3 regions of the Streptomyces sp. NPDC002054 genome follow, and region 2 is predicted to be linked to each of the others. Evidence: riboswitches for the same ligand, from Rfam matches in the RefSeq annotation. Region 2 holds a riboswitch; each other region holds the start of a gene.
The links. A riboswitch is a leader RNA that binds a small molecule or an ion and turns the genes downstream of it on or off. The one in region 2 is predicted to bind cobalamin.
Positions count from the first base shown of each region.

Region 1 (7,749 bases), on a different contig from region 2:
GAGCCGGGGTCGGCGGTCACCACGAGCGGGGCCCGGCCGCCCTCGCCCGCCAGGTGGGCCCGTACCGCCGCCAGGGCGTGTTTCCGGCCGGTGAAGTACGAACCGGGGTCGTGTACATGCTCCACCCCGCGGCCCCGGGGGTCGAAGTGCGAGGCGCGGTCGCCGTCGTCCGCGCCGGGCCCGCCGGGCCGGCCCCCGGCGGTGACCTCGGCGTTCCGGTCGAAGGCCGGGTTGGGGAAGAACGGCGGGCGCCGGGCCTGGTCCAGGGAGGAGCAGCCGGCGCGCTGGGGGAGCCCGGCGGTGACGAAGGCCCGATTGATGCGTTCGGCCAGGGTGGCGGGGGAGAGGTAGCGCTGCGAGGGGCCGTCGCCCTCCTGCCACGCGGCGGCGAGCCGGCCGACGAAGGCGCCGTCGTCGGCCTGTTCGCGGTGCCGGGCGGAGGCGAGCAGCCAGGTGCCGGCTCCGGACTCGTCCGCCCGGGACCGGGTGGCCACGATGGCCTCGGTCATGCCGGCGATCTCGGCTCCGGCCGCCGCCGCATGGCAGGAGTCCACGACGAGCAGGACGTTGCGTACGGGGGACTGGGCGATGATCTCGGCCACCGAGGAGAGGGACAGCCAGGACCGGGGCCGGTGGTCTTCGCTGTCCGTGCAGGCCAGCCGGTACGGGCCGGAGGCGGACCGGACGCCGTGGCCCGCGTAGTAGACGACGAGGACGTCCTCCGCGGCCAGGTCCGCCGAGGCGCACCAGTCGGCCAGGGCGTCCTCGAACTCCCCGGCCCGCGGATCAGCGGAGACCGCGGCCAGCGCGCGCTCGTACCCCGCCGCCGCGAAGAGCGCGACCACCGCCTCGACATCGCTGTGCGCCAGGGGCAGTTCCGGCAGGCCGCGGTAGTGGCGGGTGCCCGCCGCGATGAGGAAGCGCCTCACTCCGCAGGCTGTGCTCATGGGCCTCCCCCGGTTGAGGGGGCCAGCCTAGGGCCGCCCGGTCGGAGCACACTCGTCCATTCGGAGGAGAGGCGTCGAATTTCGGTCAAGCAAAGGCTGAATATAGCTCCTGCAAAGATCGGAAAGATATATTCCGCTTGGATCTGTCGCGTCGATTTTCGGTCGATAGCGGCAATATTGGCGTTTTGGCGCATGGCCGAAGCGTTAGAGACTCGTCAACATTTGCTCGCGCGCAGCCTGGTGGCACTTTGCGTTAACGATCATGGGCAAACGGATTTCACGCGCCTATGACGAGGAGCTGACATGGTCAACCCGACTGGAACGACGGGCACTTCGGAGCCCCTGCCGCCGCTCGCGGCCCTGCCCACAGAGCGTCCGGCCGGCTGTCCGTTCGATCCGCCTGCCGAGTTCGCGCAGCTGCGCGAGGAGGAGCCGCTGCGCTCCATGGTCTATCCCGACGGGCACGTCGGATGGCTGGCGACCAGCCACAGCCTGGTGCGCGAGGTGCTGGCCGACAACCGGTTCAGCACGCGTCCGGAGCTGGTGCACTGGCCGGTCCCGGGGCCGGCTGCCGAGTACACCGCCCCTCCGGCCGAGCCCGGCATGTTCCTGCGGATGGACGCTCCCGAGCACACCCGCTACCGGCGGCTGCTGGCGGGCAAGTTCACCACCCGCCGGATGCGTCTGCTCACCGAGCGCGTGGAGCAGGTGACCGCCGAGCGCCTGGACGCCATGGAGCGACAGGGGCCGACGGTCGACCTGTTCCAGGAGTTCGCACTGCCCATCCCGGCGCAGATGATGTGCGAGCTGCTCGGAGTCCCGTACGAGGACCGGGAGTTCTTCGAACGCCAGGCGATCGCCACCAATGACAACAGCCAGGGTCCGGAGGCGCAGTTCGCCGCCTACGGCGAGCTTCAGAAGTTCCTGGGCGAGCTGGTCCTGGCCAAGCGTGCCAAGCCCACCGACGACGTGCTGAGCGAACTGACCGACAGCGACCTCACCGACGAGGAACTCACCAACATCGGTGCACTGCTGCTCGGTGCGGGCTTCGACACCACCGCCAACATGATCGGGCTGAGTGTCTACGCCCTGCTGACCCACCCCGATCAGCTGGCCGCGCTGCAGGCCGAGCCGGAGCGTGCCGACCAGGCGGTCGAGGAGCTGCTGCGCTACCTGACCATCACCGACACCGGGATGCGGACCGCCCTGGAGGACGTCGAGCTGGCCGGCCGGACGGTGAAGGCCGGGGACACGATCACCCTCGCCGTCCAGGCCGCCAACCGGGACCCGGAGAAGTACCCGAATCCCGACGTCCTCGACGTACGCCGGCAGGCCGCCGGGCAGCTGACGTTCGGTCACGGCATCCACCAGTGCCTCGGCCAGCACCTGGCCCGGGTCGAGGTCCGGGTCGCCCTCGTCGAGCTGTTCAAGCGGTTCCCCGGCCTGCGCCTGGCCATCCCGGCCGAGGAGGTTCCGCTGCGTACCGACTCGGACTTCCACGGGGTGGTCAGCCTGCCGGTGACCTGGTGAACGGCCTTCCCGGTGAACGGCAGTCCGGCACCGGGCGGCCGTTCACCGGGAGGGGGTGGCTGCCGGTGCCGGAAGCCGTCGGAACAGCCGGCCGGCGAGGTCGATGCCCACGACCGTGCCGCTCTCGTCGCGCGTGAAGTAGCCGCGCTGCCCCTGCAGGCCTCCGCTGGTGACGACGTATTCGTCCTTGTCGCCGGGCAGCAGGCCGACATCGGCCGGTGCGTGGTCCGCCGGCAGGGGAGTGTCGGAGGCCGCGCGGATCTCCGGCTTGATCCGGACGTCGAGGGTCAGGCCCGCCCCGTCGGTGCCGATGACGAGGGTCATCGCGTCGATGTCGTACGTCCCGACCAGCTCGCCGGCCCGCGCCGCGTCGTGCGGGAGCGGCTCCGGGTCCCGGTCCGTCACCCCCAGCCAGGTCTGCAGCGCCCACCGGACGACGGCCTGGTTGCACGGGATGCCGTTCGGGCCGGCGTTGGACATCGCGACCACGGCGAAGTTCCGTTCGGGCACCATGAGGAACTCGGAGAACTGGCCGATCGCCGACCCGCCGTGGCCGACCGTGCGGACCCCGTCCACATCGCGCAGGAACCAGCAGATACCGAGGGCGTCACCCTGGCTACTGCTCCGCAGGGCGACGGTCTGCTCCTTCATCCGGTGCAGCAGCCCGGCGTCCAGGACGGGCTCGCCGCCCTCCGCACGGCCGTCGCCGAGGTGGAACCGGGCCCAGCGCAGCAGGTCCGCCGCCGAGGAGGCGATGCCCCCGCCGGGGTTGTGTGCGCGCGGGACCCGCCAGGGGCGGGCGATGGACAGGGTGCCGTCCTCGTCCTGGTCGTGGCCCACGGCGAACCGCCGGGTCATGACGTCGGCGGGAGCGAAGAGGGTGTCGGAGAGTCCGAGGGGCTCCAGGACCAGTTCGGCGACGGCCTGTTCGTAGGTCTGGCCGGTGACCTTCTCCAGGACCCGCCCGGCCAGGTTGTAGCCGGACTGGCTGTAGGAGGCGCGGGTGCCGGGCTGGGCGGCCATCTTCGCCTCGGCCATCAGCGCGATGTAGGCGGCCAGGGCGTCGTCCCCGTCCCCGGTGTCGGCGATGACCCCCCAGTCCAGTCCGCCGGTGTGGTTGAGCAGGTTCAGCACGGTGATCCGGTCCGCGGCCTGCGGGTCCGAGAGCACCAGCTCGGGAACGTAGCGGCGCACCGGCGCCTCCAGTTCGACCCGGCCGCTCTCGACCAGGCGCATCAGCGCGGTCGCCGTGAAGGTCTTCGACACCGACCCCAGTTGGAAGAGCGTCCTGCGGTCGACCGGCAGCGGGTTGTCGATGCTCGTCACGCCGTGGGACGCGAACACCTCCTGCCCGTCCGCCCATACCCCGACGGAGATGCCGGGAATGGCGAACTCCTCTGCCTTGGCCTCTACCAGCGCGGATAACGCGGACAACGTGTGCTCGGACATGCGGGTCCCCTTGTCGGTGCGTGGTCGGTCGTTCCACTTGCACTGTGTTCAAGTGGAACGATAGACCAGTACTTGAACGCAGTGCAAGTCGGGCCCGCAGTCCGGTGCCGCAGCTGCGGTCTGGCAGACTGGCCCGCGTCACCCCAGGCGGCGCAGATCAGGAAACCGGTGCGAACCCGGTGCGGTCCCGCCACTGTGACCTGGTCCCCCGCGGGATCCGGAAGTCAGACACTGACGCGCCGCCTCTTTTCGTTCTTCACTTCGACCAGGGGACGAGGATCCCCCGGAGAGGCATCCCGTGGTCCTGACCCACCCGCGCGCCGCCGCCCTGCGCGCCCTCGCCGCACTCGCCCTCCTCATACCGCTGGCCGGCTGCGCCGGTGCCAAGGAGGACACCGCTGGGGAGCCGGCCGCCGCGCCCGGATTCCCGTACACCACCACCAACTGCGGGGTCGATACCACCTATCGGGAACCGCCCCGGCGCGCGGTCACCCTCACCCAGCACACCACCGAGATCCTGCTCGCCCTCGGCCTCCAGGACCGCATGGTCGGCACCGCCTACCTCGACGACGCGATCCTCCCCGTCTACCGGCCCGCCTACGACAAGATCAAGGTGCTGGCGAAGGAGTACCCCTCCAAGGAGCAACTGCTCGCCGCCAACCCCGACTTCGTCTACGGCGGCTACGCCAGCGCCTTCGACAAGGCGGCCGGCCGCGACCGGGCAGGCCTGCAGAAGAGCGGGATCAACACCCGCCTCAGCGTGGAGTACTGCGCCACCGGCCCGGTCGGACTCGACCAGCTCAAGACCGAGATCACCGAAGTCGCCCGCACCTTCGGAGTCCCCGAGCGCGGCGCCCGGCTGATCGAGGATCAGCAGCGGCGCATCGACGCCGTGGCGCAGAAACTGGCCGGCAAGAACCGGCCCGCCGTCTTCGCCTACGACGGCGGAGAGAGCGCCGCCTCCACCTCCGGCGGAAACGGCATCGGCAACGAGATCATCACCCGGGCCGGCGGCACCAACGTCTTCGCCGACCTCAAGGACACCTTCGGCGACGTGTCCTGGGAACAGGTCATCGAGCGCAAGCCCGAGGTCATCCTCATCTACGACTACGGCGGCACCCCCGTCGAGGCCAAGAAGCAGCGCCTGCTGAACGACCCGGCCCTCGCCCAGGTCCCGGCCGTCAAGAACAAGCGGTTCGTGGTCCTCCCGCTGTCCTCGGCCGTGCTCGGGGTGCGCGTCGACGACGCCGTCGAGTCCCTGGCCCGCCAGCTGCACCCCGACGCGGCGTGACCCGTCGCACCCCGGCCGTCCTCGCGGTGCTCACCGCCGCACTGCTCGGCTCCGCCGTCGCCGGGCTCGCCCTCGGCCCGGTCCGCATCCCGCCCGGACAGGTCCTCGACATCGTGCTCGGCGGGCAGCGCACCGGCGCCTTCGCCGCCATCGTCTGGGACGTCCGGATGCCACGGGTGCTGCTCGGCGCGGTGGTCGGCGCCGGGCTGGCCGTGACCGGAACCGTCCTCCAGGCCCTGGTCCGCAACCGGCTCGCCGACCCGTTCCTGCTCGGCGCCTCCTCCGGAGCCTCGGCGGGCGCCGTCTGCGTCCTGGTCCTCGGGGTCGGCGCCGGACTGGCAACCACCGTGACCCTGCCCGCCGCCGCCTTCGCCGGATCACTGGGCGCCCTCGTCGCCGTGTACGCGATGGCCCGGCGCGGCGGCAGCATGACCACCGGACGGCTGATCCTGGCCGGGGTGGCCGTCCAGTACGTCCTGTCCGCCCTCACCAGCCTGGTCCTGGTGCTCGCCGCCAAAGCCGACCAGGTCCGCCTGGTGCTGTTCTGGACGCTCGGCGGCCTCGGCGGCGCCCGCTGGGACGAACTGGCCCTGCCCGCCGCCGCCCTGCTGCTGGGCACCGGGCTGCTGCTCGCCCTGGCTCGGCCCCTCGACCTGCTGCTCGCGGGCGAGGAGGGCGCGCAGACCCTGGGCCTGGACACCGGACGGTTCCGCGCCGCGGTGTTCGTCCTGGCCTCGCTGGTCGTCGGCGTGCTCGTGGCCTACAGCGGGGCGATCGGCTTCGTCGGGCTGATGATCCCGCACGCCGCCCGGATGGCGGTGGGCGCCGGGCACCGGGCGCTGCTGCCGGTGGCCGCGCTCGGCGGGGCGGTGTTCCTGGTGCTGGCCGACCTGGTCGCCCGTACCGCCGCCGCACCCGAGGAGATACCGGTCGGGGTGGTCACCGCGCTGGTCGGCGGACCGTTCTTCCTGTGGATGCTGCGGCGGTCCTCGCGCGCCGAAGGGGTCCTCGGATGACGCCCGCGCCCGCCGAACTGCGCATCGAGGGACTGCGCTACGAGACCGGCGGCCACACCCTGCTGCACGGGATCGACCTGACCGCCCGCCCCGGTGAGACCGTCGGCGTGGCCGGCCCCAACGGCAGCGGCAAGACCACCCTGCTGCGCTGCGTGTACGGCACGCTGCGGCCCACCGCCGGCCGGATCCTGCTCGACGGCCGGGACGCCGCCTCCCTCACCGTCAGGGAACGGGCCCGCAGGGTGGCCGTGGTCCCGCAGGACGCGAGCGGCACCTTCGGGCTGACGGTCCGGGAGGTGGTCGCCATGGGCCGCAGCCCGCACAAGCGCTTCTGGGAGCAGGACGGCCCCGCGGACGTACGCCGGACCGAGGAGGCCCTGCGCACGGTGGGCATCCCGGCATTCGCCGAGCGGACCTTCGACGAGCTCTCGGGCGGGGAGCGGCAGCGCGCCCTGGTCGCCCGGGCCCTGGTCCAGGACCCGGGTCTGCTGGCCCTCGACGAGCCGACCAACCACCTGGACATCCGCTACCAGTTGGAGGTCCTCGCGCTGGTGCGCGGCCTGCCCGCCACCGGTCTGCTGGTGCTGCACGACCTCAACCTGGCCGCCTCCTTCTGCGACCGGCTGTGCCTCCTGCACGAGGGGCGGGTGGTGGCCTCCGGGACCCCGGCCGAGGTGCTGACCGAGGAGATGCTGGGCGAGGTGTACGGCGTACGGACCCGGATCGGCGTCCATCCTACGACCGGCGCGCCCAGCATCGTCTATCTGCCCTGAGGTATCCGGGTTTGAGGAAACGTTACGGCGCGACGGTGATCTGCTGGGACGGGTCGGTGGTGTCGGCCACCTTGTAGACGGCGTTGAAGGTGGAGGAGGTCGCACTGGTGGGGCAGCCGAACCCGCCGGTGACCTTGACCGGCACCGAGGCGTTGGTGAAGGTCAGGGTGGACGGGGAGCCGTTGGTCCAGGTGCCGGGGACGTTCGCCGGGGCGGTGGGCGCGGTGACGACCGTACAGGAGGCCAGGCCGGTGGTCTTCAGCACCAGGCCGCCGGTCGGGACGGTCATGGTGGCCGTGATCGGCGACCCGTGCTGCATGGACACCTGCCAGGCGCCGCTGGTGGTGACGGTCGGGGTGACCCCCGGCAGGCTCGCCGTGCAGGAGCTGTAGGTCGGTGCGGAGATCGGCGAGGAGACCGGGCCGGCCGGGTTGTGGTTGCCGGGTGCGGCCGGGACGGTGCCGGTGGACACGGAGACCGTGCAGGTCACGGTGACGGCGCCGGCCTTGAGGGTGGCCTTGCCGCTGAGGGTGGCCTGGAAGGCGTGCCCGGCCGGGGTGACGGTGGTGGAACCGGCCGCCGGCAAGGGTGCGGGGGACGGTGCGGCGGTGGCCGCGGCGGCGCCGAGGGTCAGTGCGCCGGCGGTGGCGAGTCCGAGGGCGAAGGTGGTGCGGGTACGGCTCATGGCTGTGCTCCTTGGGGATCGGAGTGCGGTACGGCGGTGGGGGTGGGGGAGGGGGTGC
Region 1 covers NZ_JBEOXT010000043.1:9,360-17,108, reverse strand. Annotated here, with positions in the region: gene ABT123_RS31445 (caspase family protein) at 1-947, opposite strand, end outside; gene ABT123_RS31440 (cytochrome P450) at 1,251-2,477, shown strand; gene ABT123_RS31435 (serine hydrolase domain-containing protein) at 2,520-3,926, opposite strand; cobalamin riboswitch at 4,044-4,180, shown strand; gene ABT123_RS31430 (ABC transporter substrate-binding protein) at 4,231-5,217, shown strand; gene ABT123_RS31425 (FecCD family ABC transporter permease) at 5,214-6,233, shown strand; gene ABT123_RS31420 (ABC transporter ATP-binding protein) at 6,230-7,006, shown strand; gene ABT123_RS31415 (hypothetical protein) at 7,029-7,691, opposite strand; gene ABT123_RS31410 (DUF6114 domain-containing protein) at 7,688-7,749, opposite strand, start outside.
Region 1: another riboswitch for cobalamin. It lies ahead of ABT123_RS31430 (ABC transporter substrate-binding protein); the one in region 2 lies ahead of metE (5-methyltetrahydropteroyltriglutamate--homocysteine S-methyltransferase).

Region 2 (7,749 bases):
ACACGGCCGGAGCGCAGGACAGAGGACGACATCCGCCCTGACGTCGCCCTGGCGATTCCCGTCATTCCTGCCATCCGGCCCTTCCGGGCACATTGCTCAGCTCCACCTCGCCGGGTGTCGGGCAGGCCGCTCCCAGGTGATGTCACTCAGTGACATCACCTTCGCAATGGCATTCGCACGGTTGACAAGCACGCAGGGAGACGGACATGGCGCAGACCGAGACGACGAAGGCGGCGGCAGCGGAGCTGGCGCAGCGCTGGGCGACCGACCCGCGCTGGGCCGGCATCGAGCGGACCTACGGCGCCGAGGAGGTGGTGCGGCTGTCCGGCAGCGTCCGCGAGGAGCACACCCTGGCCCGGCGCGGCGCCGAGCGCCTGTGGCGCCAGCTGCACGAGCAGGACTACATCCATGCCCTCGGCGCCCTGACCGGCGGCCAGGCCGTCCAGCAGGTCCGGGCCGGACTCCAGGCGATCTACCTGTCCGGCTGGCAGGTGGCCGCCGACGCCAACCAGGCCGGCCACACCTACCCCGACCAGAGCCTGTACCCGGTGAACTCGGTCCCGCAGGTGGTGCGCCGGATCAACAACGCCCTGCTGCGCGCCGACCAGATCGCCACCGCCGAGGGCGGCACCGACACGACGGACTGGCTGGCGCCGATCGTCGCCGACGCCGAGGCCGGCTTCGGCGGCCCGCTCAACGCCTTCGAGCTGACCAAGGCCATGATCGCGGCGGGTGCGGCCGGCATCCACTACGAGGACCAGCTCGCCTCCGAGAAGAAGTGCGGCCACCTCGGCGGCAAGGTCCTCGTCCCCACCTCGCAGCACATCCGCACCCTCAACGCCGCCCGCCTCGCGGCCGACATCGCGGACACCCCCACCCTGATCATCGCCCGCACCGACGCCCTCGCCGCGAACCTCCTCACCAGCGACGTCGACGAGCGCGACGCGCAGTTCACCACCGGCGAGCGCACCGCCGAGGGCTTCTACCGGGTGCAGAACGGCATGGCCCCGGTCATCGCCCGCGGCCTCGCCTACGCCCCGCACGCCGACCTGATCTGGGTGGAGACCGGCACCCCGGACCTCGCCCAGGCCCGCGAGTTCGCCGAGGCGATGCACGCGCAGTACCCGGACCAGATGCTCGCCTACAACTGCTCCCCGTCCTTCAACTGGAAGGCGGCCCTGGACGACGACCAGATCGCCAAGTTCCAGCGCGAACTCGGCGCGATGGGCTACAAGTTCCAGTTCATCACCCTGGCCGGCTTCCACTCCCTCAACCACGGCATGTTCGACCTCGCCCGCGGCTACGCCGAGCAGGGCATGACCGCCTATGTCGACCTCCAGGAGCGCGAGTTCGCCGCCCAGGCCCAGGGGTTCACCGCGGTCAAGCACCAGCGCGAGGTCGGCACCGGCTACTTCGACCTCGTCTCCACCGCCGTCAACCCGGCCTCCTCGACCACCGCGCTCTCCGGCTCCACCGAGGAAGAGCAGTTCCACTAAAACCCGCCGGTACCCGGTTACCCGGTGCCCGACGGACGTCCCCGTCGGGCACCCGCCCCCGCTGAGGAGAACCGCATGTCCCTCCCTCCCCTGACCAGCAGCGTCCGGGTTCTCGGCGCACCGGGTGAGCGCCACGAGGAGATCCTGACGCCCCAGGCCCTGGAGTTCATCGGCCGGCTCGACGCCGCGTTCGCGGACCGCCGCCTGGAACTCCTCAAGGAGCGCCGCCGCCGTTCCGGCCACCTCGCCCACGGCACCCCGCTCGGCTTCCCGCTCGCCACCCGCGCGATCCGCGAGGACCCCGACTGGCGCGTCGCCCCGCCGGCCCCCGGCCTCACCGACCGCCGCGTGGAGATCACCGGACCCCCCGAACGCCGGATGACCGTCAACGCCCTCAACTCCGGCGCCAAGGTCTGGATGGCCGACTTCGAGGACGCCACCGCCCCGACCTGGGCCAACGTCATCGACGGCCAGCTCAACCTCAGCGACGCCATCGACCGGCGCATCGACTTCACCACCCCCGAGGGCAAGGAATACCGCCTCGGCGAGCAGCTGGCGACCATCACGGTCCGCCCGCGCGGCTGGCACCTCACCGAAGAGCACCTGGAGATCGACGGGCGCCCCGTGCCCGCCTCCCTCGTCGACTTCGGCCTGTACTTCTTCCACTGCGCGCAGCGCCAGATCGACGCCGGATCCGGCCCGTACTTCTACCTCCCCAAGCTGGAGAACCGGTACGAAGCCCGGCTGTGGAACGACGTGTTCGTGCTCGCCCAGGAGCTGCTCGGCATCCCCCGCGGCACCATCCGGGCCACCGTCCTCATCGAGACGATTACCGCCGCCTTCGAAATGGAGGAGATCCTCCACGAGCTGCGCGAGCACAGCGCCGGCCTCAACGCCGGCCGCTGGGACTACCTCTTCAGCCTCATCAAGACCTTCGGCCACCGCACCGACTTCCGGCTGCCCGACCGGGCCAAGGTCACCATGACCGCCCCCTTCATGCGGGCCTACACCGAACTCCTGGTCCGCACCTGCCACCAGCGCGGCGCCCACGCCATCGGCGGCATGGCCGCCCATGTGCCCAGCCGGGACGCCGAGGCCAACGCCGCAGCCCTCGCCAAGGTCCGCCTCGACAAGGAACGCGAGGCCGAGGACGGCTTCGACGGCTCCTGGGTCGCCCACCCCGGACTCGTGCCGCTCTGCCGCGAGGTCTTCGACGGCGTCCTGGGAGACCGGCCGAACCAGCTGGACCGCACCCGCGGCGATGTCGAGGTCACGGCCGCCGACCTGCTCTCGGTCCGCCGGACCGTCGCCCCGCCGACCGACGAGGGCATCCGCGCCAACGTCGCCGTCGCCCTGCGCTACTTCGATGCGTGGCTGCGCGGCAGCGGAGCGGTTGCCTTGTACGGGCTGATGGAGGACGCGGCCACCGCGGAGATCGCCCGGGTCCAGATCTGGCAGTGGCTCCGCCACGGCAGCGTGGACCACGCCACCGTGACCCGCCTGCTCGACGCGGAGTGCGCGGCCCTGGCCGCCGAGGACCCCGCCGCCCTGGCCGCGGAGGCCCGAGAGGTGTTCGTCCGTACCGCCCTCGCCCCGGAGCTGCCCGCCTTCTTCACCCCCGAGGCCTACACCCGCCACCTGGTCCGCCGCGCCACCGCGCCGGTGCCGTCATGACCGCCCGCAGCGGGACCACCCGGACCCGGACCACCCGCTTCCAGCGCATCGGGATCGTCGGCGGGGGCCAGATGGGCGCCGGCATCGCCGAGGTCTGCGCCCGGGCCGGCCTGGACACGGTGGTGGCCGAAGCCGACGCCACCGCGGCCCGGGCTGCCCGCGAACGCGTCGCCGTATCCCTGGAACGCGCCGTCCAGCGCGGCAAGCTCGACCGGCTCTCGGCCGAGGACGCCCTGGCCCGGCTGGTGTTCACCGGAGACCTGGAGGACCTCGCCGACCGGCAGCTCGTGATCGAGGCCGTGACCGAGAACCCCGAGGCCAAGGCGGAGGTGTTCACCGCCCTCGACAAGATCGTGGAGGATCCGTCGGCCGTCCTCGCCACCAACACCTCCGCCCTTCCCGTCATGCGGCTGGGCATGGCCACCCTCCGCGCGGACCGGGTGGTCGGCCTGCACTTCTTCAACCCCGTGCCCGTGCTGCCGCTGGTGGAGGTGGTGACCTCCCTGCACACCTCGGCGGAGACCGCCGCGGCCGTCGAGGCCTTCGCCCGCGACACCCTGGGCAAGACCGCGATCCGCTCCCAGGACCGCGCCGGGTTCGTCGTCAACTCCCTGCTGATCCCCTATCTCCTGTCGGCCGTCCGGATGGCGGAATCCGGCTTCGCCACCGCCGCCGACATCGACGCCGGCATGGAACAGGGCTGCGCCCACCCCATGGGCCCGCTCAAACTGGCCGACCTGATCGGCCTGGACACCGTCGCCGCCATCGCCGCAGCCCTCTACGAGGAGTTCAAGGAGCCGCTGTACGCCCCGCCGCCGCTGCTCAGCCGCATGGTGCAGGCCGGGCTGCTGGGCCGGAAGACCGGGCGCGGGTTCCACCAGTACCGCCAGGGCTGAGGGGCCCCGGCAGGCGCCGACCCGGGCATGAGGGTCCCGGTCGGCGGAGCAGAACGCGGAGCGGCCTGGTGAGCCGCTCCGCGTTCTGCCGTGGGCGTTCGCGCGTTCACGCGTTCGCGTGTCTCAGATCACCGTCCGGAATGTGAACTGCGCTATCCCCTCGGCGGAACCGGCCTCTAGGCTGGCCGGTGCAGCTGGTTCGCCCCGTCCGCCAGGCGGGATGCGTCGTAAGAGGGAACCCGGTGGGAATCCGGGACTGCCCCGCAGCGGTGAGCGGGAACGACCGCCGTCATACGCACTGGACCCGGCCGGGTCTGGGAAGCGACGGCCAGTAGGAGCCTCGTCCACGACGAGACGTGCCCGCGAGTCCGAAGACCTGCCCGTTGCCCGCACACGCCCAGCCGTGTGCGGAATCCCGGTGACCTCGTGGGCGGGTCGGCGTGCAGATCAGGCGGACACCCGCGCGTACCCATCCGGACGCGCCCGTGGCTCCGTCCGGTCGGTCACCCCTTTCGCGCCCCCGACCCGTCGCCGGGTCCATGGAGACATGCTCGCGAAGGAGAGTTCCGTGACCACCACGTCCGCAGCCACGGGAGCCCAGGCCACCGTGTACGGCTACCCCCGCCAAGGCCAGAACCGGGAGCTGAAGAAGGCCGTCGAGGGCTACTGGAAGGGCCGCGTCACCGCCGAGGCCCTCAGAGAGACCGCGGCCGGCCTGCGCCGCGACACCTGGCAGCAGCTGGCCGAGGCCGGCCTGCACGAGCTGCCCACCGGCGACTTCTCGTACTACGACCACGTCCTCGACACCAGCGTCATGGTCGGCGCCATCCCGGCACGGCACCGCGCCGCCGTCGAGGCCGACGCCCTCGACGGCTACTTCGCCATGGCCCGCGGCACCCAGGACGTGGCGCCGCTGGAGATGACCAAGTGGTTCGACACCAACTACCACTACCTGGTCCCCGAACTCGGCCCCGACACCGCCTTCACCGCCGACCCCGCCAAGCAGGTCGCCGAGCTGAAGGAAGCCCTCGCGCTCGGGCACACCGCCCGGCCGGTCCTGGTCGGCCCCGTCACCTACCTGCTGCTCGCCAAGCCCGCGCCCGGGGTCGCCGACGACTTCGTCCCGCTGACCCTGCTGGACCGGCTGCTGCCCGTCTACGCACAGGTGCTGGCCGAGCTCCGCGCCGCCGGCGCCGAGTGGGTCCAGCTCGACGAGCCCGCCCTGGTCCAGGACCGCACCCCGGCCGAACTGAACGCCGTGGCCCGCGCCTACCGCGAACTCGGCGCGCTCACCGACCGGCCCAAGCTGCTGGTGGCCTCGTACTTCGACCGGCTGGGCGAGGCCCTGCCGGTGCTGGCCAAGGCGCCCGTCGACGGCCTCGCCCTCGACTTCACCGAGGCCGCCGCCGGCAACCTGGCCGACCTCGCCGCCATCGGAGGCATCCCCGGCAAGCGGCTGGTCGCCGGTGTGGTCAACGGCCGCAACATCTGGCTCAACGACTACGAGAAGTCCCTCGCCACCCTCGCCACCCTCCTCGGCCTCGCGGACCGGGTCGACGTCGCCGCCTCCTGCTCCCTGCTGCACGTACCGCTGGACGCCGGGGCCGAGCGCGACCTCGACACACAGGTCCGCCGCTGGCTCGCCTTCGCCCGCCAGAAGACCGCCGAGATCACCACCCTGGCCCGCGGCCTGGCCCGGGGCACCGGCGCCATCGCGGCCGAACTGGCCGCCAACCGGGCCGACCTGGCCTCCCGCGCCCACTCCTCCCTCACCCGCGACCCGGCCGTCCGCGCCCGGACCGCGGCCATCACCGACGCCGACGGCCGCCGCTCCCAGCCGTACCCGGAGCGGGCCGCCGCCCAGCGCGCCCACCTGCGGCTTCCGCTGCTGCCCACCACGACCATCGGCTCCTTCCCGCAGACCTCCGAACTCCGCACCGCCCGGGCCGACCTGCGGGCCGGCCGGATCGACGGCGCCGCGTACGAGCAGCGGATCGAGGCCGAGATCCGCGAGGTCCTCGCCTTCCAGGAGAAGGCCGGCATCGACGTCCTGGTGCACGGCGAGCCCGAACGCAACGACATGGTCCAGTACTTCGCCGAGCAGCTGACCGGCTACCTCGCCACCCAGCACGGCTGGGTCCAGTCCTACGGCACCCGGTACGTCCGCCCGCCCGTCCTGGCCGGGGACATCTCCCGCCCGGAGCCGATGACGGTGCGCTGGACGACCTATGCCCAGGCGCAGACCGCCAAGCCGGTCAAGGGCATGCTGACCGGTCCGGTGACCATGCTCGCCTGGTCCTTCGTACGGGACGACCAGCCGCTCGGCGAGACCGCCCGGCAGGTCGCCCTCGCCCTGCGCGACGAGGTGGGCGACCTGGAGGCGGCCGGTACTTCGGTGATCCAGGTGGACGAGCCGGCCCTGAGGGAAACCCTCCCGCTGCGGGCCGCCGGCCATGCGGACTACCTGGCCTGGGCCACCGAGTCCTTCCGGCTGACCACCAGCGGCATCCGGCCGGACACCCAGATCCACACCCACATGTGCTACGCCGAGTTCGGCGACATCGTGCAGGCCATCGACGACCTCGACGCCGATGTCATCAGCCTGGAGGCGGCCCGCTCCCATATGCAGGTGGCCGACGAACTGGCCGGCGCCGGCTATCCGCGGGAGGTCGGCCCCGGCGTCTGGGACATCCACTCCCCGCGCATCCCGTCCACCGAGGAGGCCGCGGCCCTGCTGCGCAAGGGCCGTGAGGCGATTCCCGCCGAACGGCTCTGGGTCAACCCCGACTGCGGGCTGAAGACCCGCGGCTGGCCCGAGACGCGGGCCTCCCTGGAGAACCTCGTCGCGGCGGCCGTGCAGGTGCGCGCGGAGACGGCGGCCGGCAACGCCTGATCCCGCCCGGGCCGGAACGGTCACCGCGACCGTTCCGGCCCGATCCCGCTCCTGGCCGAGCCGCCGCCGCTGACCTGCTTGATGGTGTCGACGGAGAAGTCGTCGAAGGACGCGTACCAGGTGCCGTCCCAGTCGAAGTAGTTTCTGCGCGCGGCGTCGTCGAGGGCAGCGGTCGGGGTGGGAACGGCAGTCGGGTTCGCGCCGCCGTTGGTGCCGTCGCACTTGTGCGTGCCGCCGGTCGCGGTGGTGACCTCGTGGCCTGGGCGGCGGCCGGCGCGGTGGCGAGGACGAGCCCGAGAGCGGCGGCGGTGACAACGGCTCGGCGGGCGACGGTCTGGCGCATGAGGTGCCCTTCTGGCAGGAGGCGGAGTCGGGGTCGTGCGCCGACGCCCCGACCGCCCCCGGGCATACCACGGTTGCAGGTCAGCGCCGGATTCCCACCGGCTTCCCCCAGTCACGCAGCCATTCGGTTGTGGCATGAATCGTATGACCTGAAGGATGGCTGGGGAAGGTGCTCAAACCGTCACAGAAGGTCACGATTGCTCGCTCAAGAGGTACCGCTTGAATGATCAAAGGAGCGAGGGGTTAGCATATGAGCGCCGCCTAGCTCGAAAGATAAACCTGTGACTGTCAATGACGACTCGTTCACCAACTGGAAGAACCGCGAGGAGATCGCGGAGTCGATGATCCCGATCATCGGGAAGCTTCACCGGGAGCGGGACGTCACGGTCCTCCTCCACAGCCGCGCCCTGGTGAACAAATCCGTGGTGAGCATCCTCAAAACCCACCG
Region 2 covers NZ_JBEOXT010000020.1:40,962-48,710, forward strand. Annotated here, with positions in the region: gene aceA (isocitrate lyase) at 207-1,496, shown strand; gene aceB (malate synthase A) at 1,572-3,170, shown strand; gene ABT123_RS20330 (3-hydroxybutyryl-CoA dehydrogenase) at 3,167-4,066, shown strand; cobalamin riboswitch at 4,245-4,464, shown strand; gene metE (5-methyltetrahydropteroyltriglutamate--homocysteine S-methyltransferase) at 4,614-6,959, shown strand; partial or broken gene ABT123_RS20340 (DUF4430 domain-containing protein) at 7,013-7,302, opposite strand; gene ABT123_RS20345 (glyceraldehyde-3-phosphate dehydrogenase) at 7,583-7,749, shown strand, end outside.

Region 3 (7,749 bases), on a different contig from region 2:
GCCGGGACCCGGAGGGCGGCGGGATCGGCGGCCGGATCCCGGTGGTCCCCGTGGCCCCCATGGCCCCCATGGCCCCAGTGGTCCCCGTGGAGCCCGGCGCGGCTCTCGGCGGCGCGGACGGCCAGCGGCAGCAGAACGGCCGGCGTCCCGCGGGCCGCCGCCAGGTTCCGCAGGGTGGTGTGCCGGTCCAGGACCGGGGAGTCCAGGACGAGGCCGGCGATCCGGTCGGCGAGGGCCGAGCGTTCGGCGGCGTACAGGGCCATGGTCGCTCCGGTGGACCAGCCGTAGAGGACGACCCGGCGGGCGCCGAAGCGGAGTGCGTAGCGGATGGCGGCGTCGAGATCGCGCCATTCCGACGCCCCGAGGTGGCCGAGGCCGTCGGGGGACTCGGGAGCGCCCAGGTCGCCGCGGTAGGCGAGGTCGAGGACCGGTAGCCGGAACCGGTTCAGGAAAGGCATCACCACCATGGGGTGCTCCCGGGTGGCGCCGAGGCCGTGGACGGTGATCACCCAGGTGTTGCGGACGGCGGGGACGAACCAGGCGGGCAGCGCCCCCAGCTCGCCGGGGACGTCCACATCGGCGTGGTCGAGGCCGAGGGCGGTGCGCGGGTTGCCGAGGTGGATCTGCGGGGTGAGGCTGACCCGGGTGCCGGGGTCGAGGTGGCCGTGGGTGACGCGGAGAAGCTGGCGTACGACGGTGTCCGGGGTGTGCGGGGCGTCCGGCAGGACCCGGCCGACCACGGCGTGCACCCCGGGGGCGTCCAGTCCGTAGGTGCCCGGGCGCAGCGAGGCCAGGGAGCGGGTGAGCGCGACCCTGCCGCCGGCGGTGCCGTGGACGACGAGCCGGGGGCCGCCGGGCAGAGGGCGGCCCGGTTCGGGCCGCAGGGCCGCGTCGGCGGCGTACCGGCCGGCCGCGACCGCGGCTGCTCCGGCACCCACCAGAAGGGTGGTGACGGCGGCTGCCGTCACTGTTGCGGGTCGCACTGTTCCAGTTTCGGCGGCCGGAGCAGCCCCGGCCAGTGGAGCGGAATCGGCCGGACGGCCTGAAAGGCGGCGTCCGGGCACGTGATCTGGGTCTCTTCCGGGGGACCCGGAAGGTACCCCCAGACCGGGGGCGGCCCCACCGGAAGGTTCCGTTCACCTGCGTGTGACGTGCACGAATCGGTCCATCGGCGGCAGAATCAGGACGAGGATCCCGAAGCCGGGCCGGGCTGGTACACCGCACCGCCCGTCTCAGTTCACTTTTAGTTCACCTAGGTTGCCTACGGTCGCCGAGCCACTGACGTCAAACAGAAGCCTGGGTAAATGGAGCACATAACGCTTCTCCTCGGGATCGTGATCATTACCGCTCTCGTGTTCGACTTCACGAACGGTTTCCACGACACAGCCAACGCGATGGCTACCACCATCTCGACCGGCGCCCTCAAGCCCAAGACGGCGGTGGCCATGTCCGCCGTGCTCAACCTCGTCGGCGCGTTCATGTCCGTGGAGGTCGCCAAGACGATCTCCAAGGGCCTGGTCAACGAGGACGGCATCCAGCCAGAGGTGATCTTCGCGGCGCTCGTCGGCGCCATCCTCTGGAACCTCATCACCTGGCTGGTCGGACTCCCCTCCAGCTCCTCCCACGCCCTGATGGGCGGCCTGATCGGTGCCGCGGTGGCTTCCGCGGGCATCGGCGCCGTCAACGGCGACGTGGTGGTCACCAAGGTGCTCATCCCCGCGATCGCCGCGCCGATCGTCGCCGGTCTGGCCGCCATGCTGGCCACCAAGGTCACGTACAAGGTCGGCAAGAACGTCGGCGAGAAGACCTCGGCCAAGGGCTACCGGGCCGGTCAGATCGCCTCGGCGGGCCTGGTCTCCCTCGCGCACGGCACCAACGACGCGCAGAAGACGATGGGCATCATCACCCTGGCCCTGGTCGCCGGCGGGGCACTCGCCCCCGGCTCCAACCCGCCCGTCTGGGTCATCGTCTCCGCCGGCCTGGCCATCGCGCTCGGTACCTACCTCGGCGGCTGGCGCATCATCCGCACCATGGGCAAGGGCCTGACCGACCTGCAGCCGCAGCAGGGCTTCGCCGCCCAGACCTCGGCCGCCAGCGTCATCCTGGCCTCCTCCAACCTCGGCTTCTCGCTCTCCACCACCCACTCGTGCTCCGGCGCGGTCATGGGTGCGGGCCTGGGCCGCAAGGGCGGTGTGGTCCGCTGGTCCACCGCGACCCGCATGTTCATCGCCTGGGGCCTGACCCTGCCGGCCGCCGCGCTGGTCTCGGCCGGTGCCGAGCTGGTCATGCGCACCGGTGACATCGGCATCGCCGCCGTCACCGTCTTCCTGGTCGGCTCCTGCCTGGCCATCTGGCTGATCTCCCGTCGCCAGGTCGTGGACCACAACAACGTCAACGAGCTGGAGACCCCGGCCGAGGCGCCCGGCGTGGTCACCACCGCGATGGCGGCCGTCACCGTGCCGCCGGCCGGCACCACCGCCGCGGTCACCGACGAGGACCTGAAGGCCACCATCCCCGCCCCGAGCGCCCCCGCGCCCGGCGAGACCCCGGCGGCTCCGGCCGCCGCGGTCTGACCAACAGAGAAGGTTTCGGCAGTATGAAGATCGACTGGGCAGCTCTCGGCTCCGTCTTCGGAGTCAGCCTCTCCGCCACCGTCGCTCTGGTGGCCCTGTTCACCCTGGGCATGGTGGGGCTCTCCCGGCACGAGGCCGCCACCGAGCAGGGCGGCGCAGCCACCCTGGCCCGCACCGGCGCGTACGCCTGCTTCGCGCTCTGCGCCGCGGCCGTGACGTACGGGATCTGGCTCATCGTCGCCTGAGTCCCCGGGGCACCACCCCGCCCCACCCCGCACCACCCGAAGCACCACAGAGTCACTCCCCCCGGGCAGCCCCGGGGGGAGTTCTCGTTTCAGCAGGTCAACGGCAAGTTGACGGGCCATCGCGGTGCGTGGTGGACTGCCGGAGCCATTACGGCGGCAGCAGAGGAAGTCCGGTGCGAATCCGGCGCGGTCCCGCCACTGTCACCGGGGAGCACGGACAGCCGTCCCTGCCCGCCGGGAGCCAGGAACTCTCGCCGCCGGACACGTCGAACCAGGGCGCGGACCCTGAGTGAGGACATACCTGCCCCATGCGTGCCGATCGCGTCTTCGCGTACGGCGTGACGGCGGGCCTGATCGGCGACCGGATCCTCGGGGATCCACGCCGCGGGCACCCCGTCGCCGCCTTCGGACGAGCCGCCGCCGGCGTCGAACGCGTCCTCTGGCGCGACCGGCGCTCGCGGGGCGTGGTGCACACCCTGGTGTGCGCCGGAGGCGCAGCCGCCGCGGGTGCGCTGGCCGCCCGCGCCGTACGCTCCCGTCCCGCCGCCGTCCGGATCGCCCTCACCGCCGCCGCCACCTGGGCCGTGGTCGGCGGGACCTCACTGGGCCGGGAGGCCCGTGCCATCGGCGGCGCCCTGGCCGCCGGGGACACCGAGGTGGCCCGGGAACGCCTCCCCCACCTCTGCGGGCGCGACCCGCAGGCGCTGGACGGGCAGCAGATCGCCCGCGCCGTCGTGGAGTCGGTCGCCGAGAACACCTCCGACGCGGTGGTGGGCGCCCTGGTGTGGGGTGCGGTCGCCGGGGTGCCCGGGCTGGTCGCCTTCCGGGCCGTGAACACCCTGGACGCGATGGTGGGCCACAAGTCGCCGCGCCACCTGCGCTACGGCTGGGCCTCCGCCCGGCTGGACGACCTCGCGGGCTGGCCGGGGGCCCGGCTGACCGCGCTGGCCGCCGTGGTCGCCGGCCCGGACCGTCGGGGGGCGGTCCGGGCCTGGCGCACCGACGCGGCGGCCCACCCCAGCCCCAACGCCGGCCCGGTGGAGGCCTCCTTCGCGGGTGCCCTGGGCGTCCGGCTCGGCGGCACCCTGGCCTACGGGGGACGGGTGGAGCACCGGGCGGTGCTCAACGGGGACACCGGGCGGCCGGTGGAGGTCGCCGACATCGAACGGGCGGTACGGCTGTCCCGGCAGGTGACCTGGCTGGCGCTGGCCGCCTGCGTCGGCGGCCGGCTGCTCGCCGCACGGGTACGGAGGGGACGCGCATGAGCAGCACGAGCAGCGTGAGCAAGGGGCGGCTCGGCGGGGGGCTGCTGGTCGCCGGCACCACCTCGGACGCCGGGAAGAGCGTGGTCACGGCGGGCATCTGCCGCTGGCTGGTCCGGCAGGGCGTGAAGGTGGCGCCGTTCAAGGCCCAGAACATGTCGCTGAACTCCTTCGTCACCCTCGAGGGCGCGGAGATCGGCCGGGCGCAGGCCATGCAGGCGCAGGCGGCCCGGGTGGAGCCCACGGCTCTGATGAACCCGGTGCTGCTCAAGCCCGGCAGCGACCGCAGCAGCCAGGTGGTGCTGCTGGGCAAGCCGGTGGGCGAGATGAGTGCGCGCGGCTACCACGGCGGGCGTCAGGAGCAGTTGCTCGGTGTGGTCACGGACTGCCTGGAGCAGTTGCGGGGCACGTATGACGCCGTGATCTGCGAGGGGGCGGGCAGCCCGGCCGAGATCAACCTGCGGCGCACGGACATCGTGAACATGGGGATCGCGCGGGCCGCGCGGTTTCCGGTGGTGGTGGTCGGGGACATCGACCGGGGCGGGGTCTTCGCGTCCTTCTTCGGCACCACGGCCCTGCTGTCGGCCGAGGACCAGTCGCTGATCGCCGGCTACCTGGTGAACAAGTTCCGCGGTGACGTCTCCCTGCTGGAGCCCGGCATGGAGATGCTGCGGTCGATCACCGGCCGGTCCACGTACGGGGTCCTGCCCTTCCGGCACGGGCTGGGCATCGACGAGGAGGACGGCCTGCGGGTCTCGCTGCGCGGCTCGGTCCGCGAGTCGTTGGTGGCTCCGCCGGTGGGCGAGGACGTCCTGCGGGTCGCGGTCTGCGCGGTGCCGCTGATGTCGAACTTCACGGACGTGGACGCGCTCGCGGCCGAACCGGGTGTGGTGGTGCGGTTCGTGGACCGGGCCGAGGAACTGGCCGATGCCGACCTGGCCGTCGTACCGGGCACCCGGGGCACCGTGAAGGCGCTGGAGTGGCTGCGGGAGCGGGGGCTGGCCGATGCGCTGGCCCGGCGGGCCGCCGAAGGCCGGCCGGTGCTGGGCATCTGCGGTGGCTTCCAGGCGCTGGGCGAGCGGATCGAGGACGAGGTCGAATCGCGGGCGGGCGTGGTCGACGGGCTGGGCCTGCTGCCGGTCCGGGTCCGCTTCGCCCGGGAGAAGACCCTGGCCCGGCCCTCCGGTTCGGCGCTCGGCGAACCGGTCACCGGATACGAGATCCACCACGGCGTGGCCGAGGTGCTGGGCGGGGACCCCTTCCTGGACGGCTGCCGGGTGGGGTCGGTGTGGGGCACCCACTGGCACGGCTCGCTGGAGTCGGACGGCTTCCGCCGGGCGTTCCTCCAGGAGGTCGCCGCGGCTGCGGGCCGCCGCTTCGTACCGGCGCCGGACACCTCCTTCGCCTCCCTGCGGGAGGAACAGCTGGACCTGCTGGGCGACCTGATCGAGGAACACGCGGACACCGATGCGCTGCTCCGCCTGATCGAGACCGGCGCCCCGGCGGGCCTCCCCTTCCTGCCCCCGGGCGCACCGTGACGGGCCGGGCCCTGCGGGGCTGTTCCCCCACCCGCCCCTTTACCCACCCCTTCCCGAAACCGGGGCTCCGGCCCCGCACCGGCGCGGCGCCGCGCCACATCCAGCCGCCGCACCTTCGAAGGAGTCACGCATGAGCACGCCCTACCCGTTCACCGCGGTGGTCGGCCAGACCGACCTCCGGCTGGCGTTGCTCCTCAACGCCGTCAGCCCCGCGGTCGGCGGGGTGCTGGTCCGCGGCGAGAAGGGCACCGCCAAGTCCACCGCCGTCCGCGCCCTGACGGCCCTGCTGCCGCAGGTGGACGTGGTCCCCGGCTGCCGGTTCTCCTGCGCCCCTGCCACGCCCGACCCGGGCTGCCCGGACGGCCCCCACGGGTCCGGCAGCTCCGCCGAGCGGCCCGCCCGGATGGTGGAGCTGCCGGTCGGAGCTTCCGAGGACCGGCTCGTCGGAGCCCTCGACCTCGAACGTGCCCTCGCCGACGGCGTGAAGGCCTTCGAGCCCGGCCTGCTGGCCGACGCACACCGGGGCATCCTCTACGTGGACGAGGTCAACCTCCTCCACGACCACCTCGTGGACGTCCTGCTCGACGCCGCTGCCATGGGCGCCTCCTACGTCGAGCGCGAGGGCGTGTCCGTCCGGCACGCGGCCCGGTTCCTGCTCGTCGGCACCATGAATCCCGAGGAGGGCGAGCTGCGCCCACAGCTGCTCGACCGGTTCGGGCTCACCGTCGAGGTCGCCGCCTCGCGCGAGCCCGAGCAGCGGGTGGAGGTCGTACGGCGGCGGCTCGCCTACGACGACGATTCCGCGGGCTTCGCCGCCCGCTGGGCCGCGGAGGAGGCCGCGGTACGGGACCGGGTGGTGGCCGCCCGGGCCCTGCTGCCGCGGGTCCGGCTGGGTGATGTGGCACTGCTGCAGATCGCGGCGACCTGCGCGGGCTTCGAGGTCGACGGGATGCGGGCCGACATCGTGATGGCCCGGACGGCGACGGCTCTGGCCGCGTGGGCCGGGCGTACGGAGGTCCGGAAGGAGGACGTCCGGCAGGCCGCCCTGCTGGCGCTCCCGCACCGGCGGCGGCGCAATCCCTTCGACGCACCGGGCCTGGACGAGGACCGGCTGGACGAGATCCTGAACGGTTTCCCGGACGACGAGCCGGAACCCGATCCGGACCCCGAGCCGGAGCCCGGGTCCGACCCGGACGGCGACGCAGACGGAGATGGCGACGGCGGGCCGGACGGTGGCGGCGGTGTGCCGCCGCAGGCCGGGCCGGAGGACGACCGGGCCGCGCAGGGCCCGGAGGACCGGGACAGGCCCGGACCGGAGCAGGGCCCGGAGCCCTCGGCGGACTCCGCACCACAACCCCCGAGCAGCGCGGACACCACGGCGGACGGGCCGGTCCAGGCGGCCGTACGGGCGTCCGAGCCGTTCCGGACCCGGATGCTGAGCGTGCCCGGCCTGGGCGAGGGCGCCGCCGGCCGGCGCTCGCGGGCGCGGACCGCGCACGGCCGTACCACCGGCTCCCAGCGCCCCCGCGGGCAGCTGACGAAGCTGCACCTCGCCGCGACCGTGCAGGCCGCCGCCCCGCACCAGCGGGCCCGGGGCCGGGCCGGCCGCGGTCTGGTCATCCGCAAGGACGACCTGCGGCAGGCCACCCGGGAGGGTCGCGAGGGCAACCTCGTGCTGTTCGTGGTCGACGCCTCCGGTTCGATGGCCGCCCGGAAGCGGATGAGCGCGGTCAAGGGCGCGGTGCTGTCGCTGCTGCTGGACGCCTACCAGCGGCGGGACAAGGTCGGCCTGATCACCTTCCGGGGTGCGGGCGCCGAGCTGGCGCTGCCGCCCACCTCCTCGGTGGACACGGCCGCCGCCCGGCTGGAACTGCTGCCCACCGGCGGCCGTACCCCGCTGGCATCCGGCCTGCTCAAGGCGCACGAGGTGCTGCGCATCGAGCGGCTGCGCGATCCCTCGCGGCGCCCGCTGCTGGTCGTGGTGACCGACGGGCGGGCCACCTCGGCGGGCTCCCTCGGCGGGGACCCGCGGGCGGCCGGCAGCCGCAGCGCACGGCTGCTGGCGCACGAGGGTGTCGCCTCGGTGGTCGTGGACTGTGAGGCGGGCCCGGTCCGGCTGGGTCTGGCCGGG
Region 3 covers NZ_JBEOXT010000018.1:59,331-67,079, forward strand. Annotated here, with positions in the region: gene ABT123_RS18760 (alpha/beta hydrolase family protein) at 1-983, opposite strand, end outside; gene ABT123_RS18765 (inorganic phosphate transporter) at 1,305-2,573, shown strand; gene ABT123_RS18770 (hypothetical protein) at 2,597-2,818, shown strand; cobalamin riboswitch at 2,934-3,091, shown strand; gene ABT123_RS18775 (cobalamin biosynthesis protein) at 3,127-4,083, shown strand; gene ABT123_RS18780 (cobyric acid synthase) at 4,080-5,618, shown strand; gene ABT123_RS18785 (putative cobaltochelatase) at 5,749-7,749, shown strand, end outside.
Region 3: another riboswitch for cobalamin. It lies ahead of ABT123_RS18775 (cobalamin biosynthesis protein); the one in region 2 lies ahead of metE (5-methyltetrahydropteroyltriglutamate--homocysteine S-methyltransferase).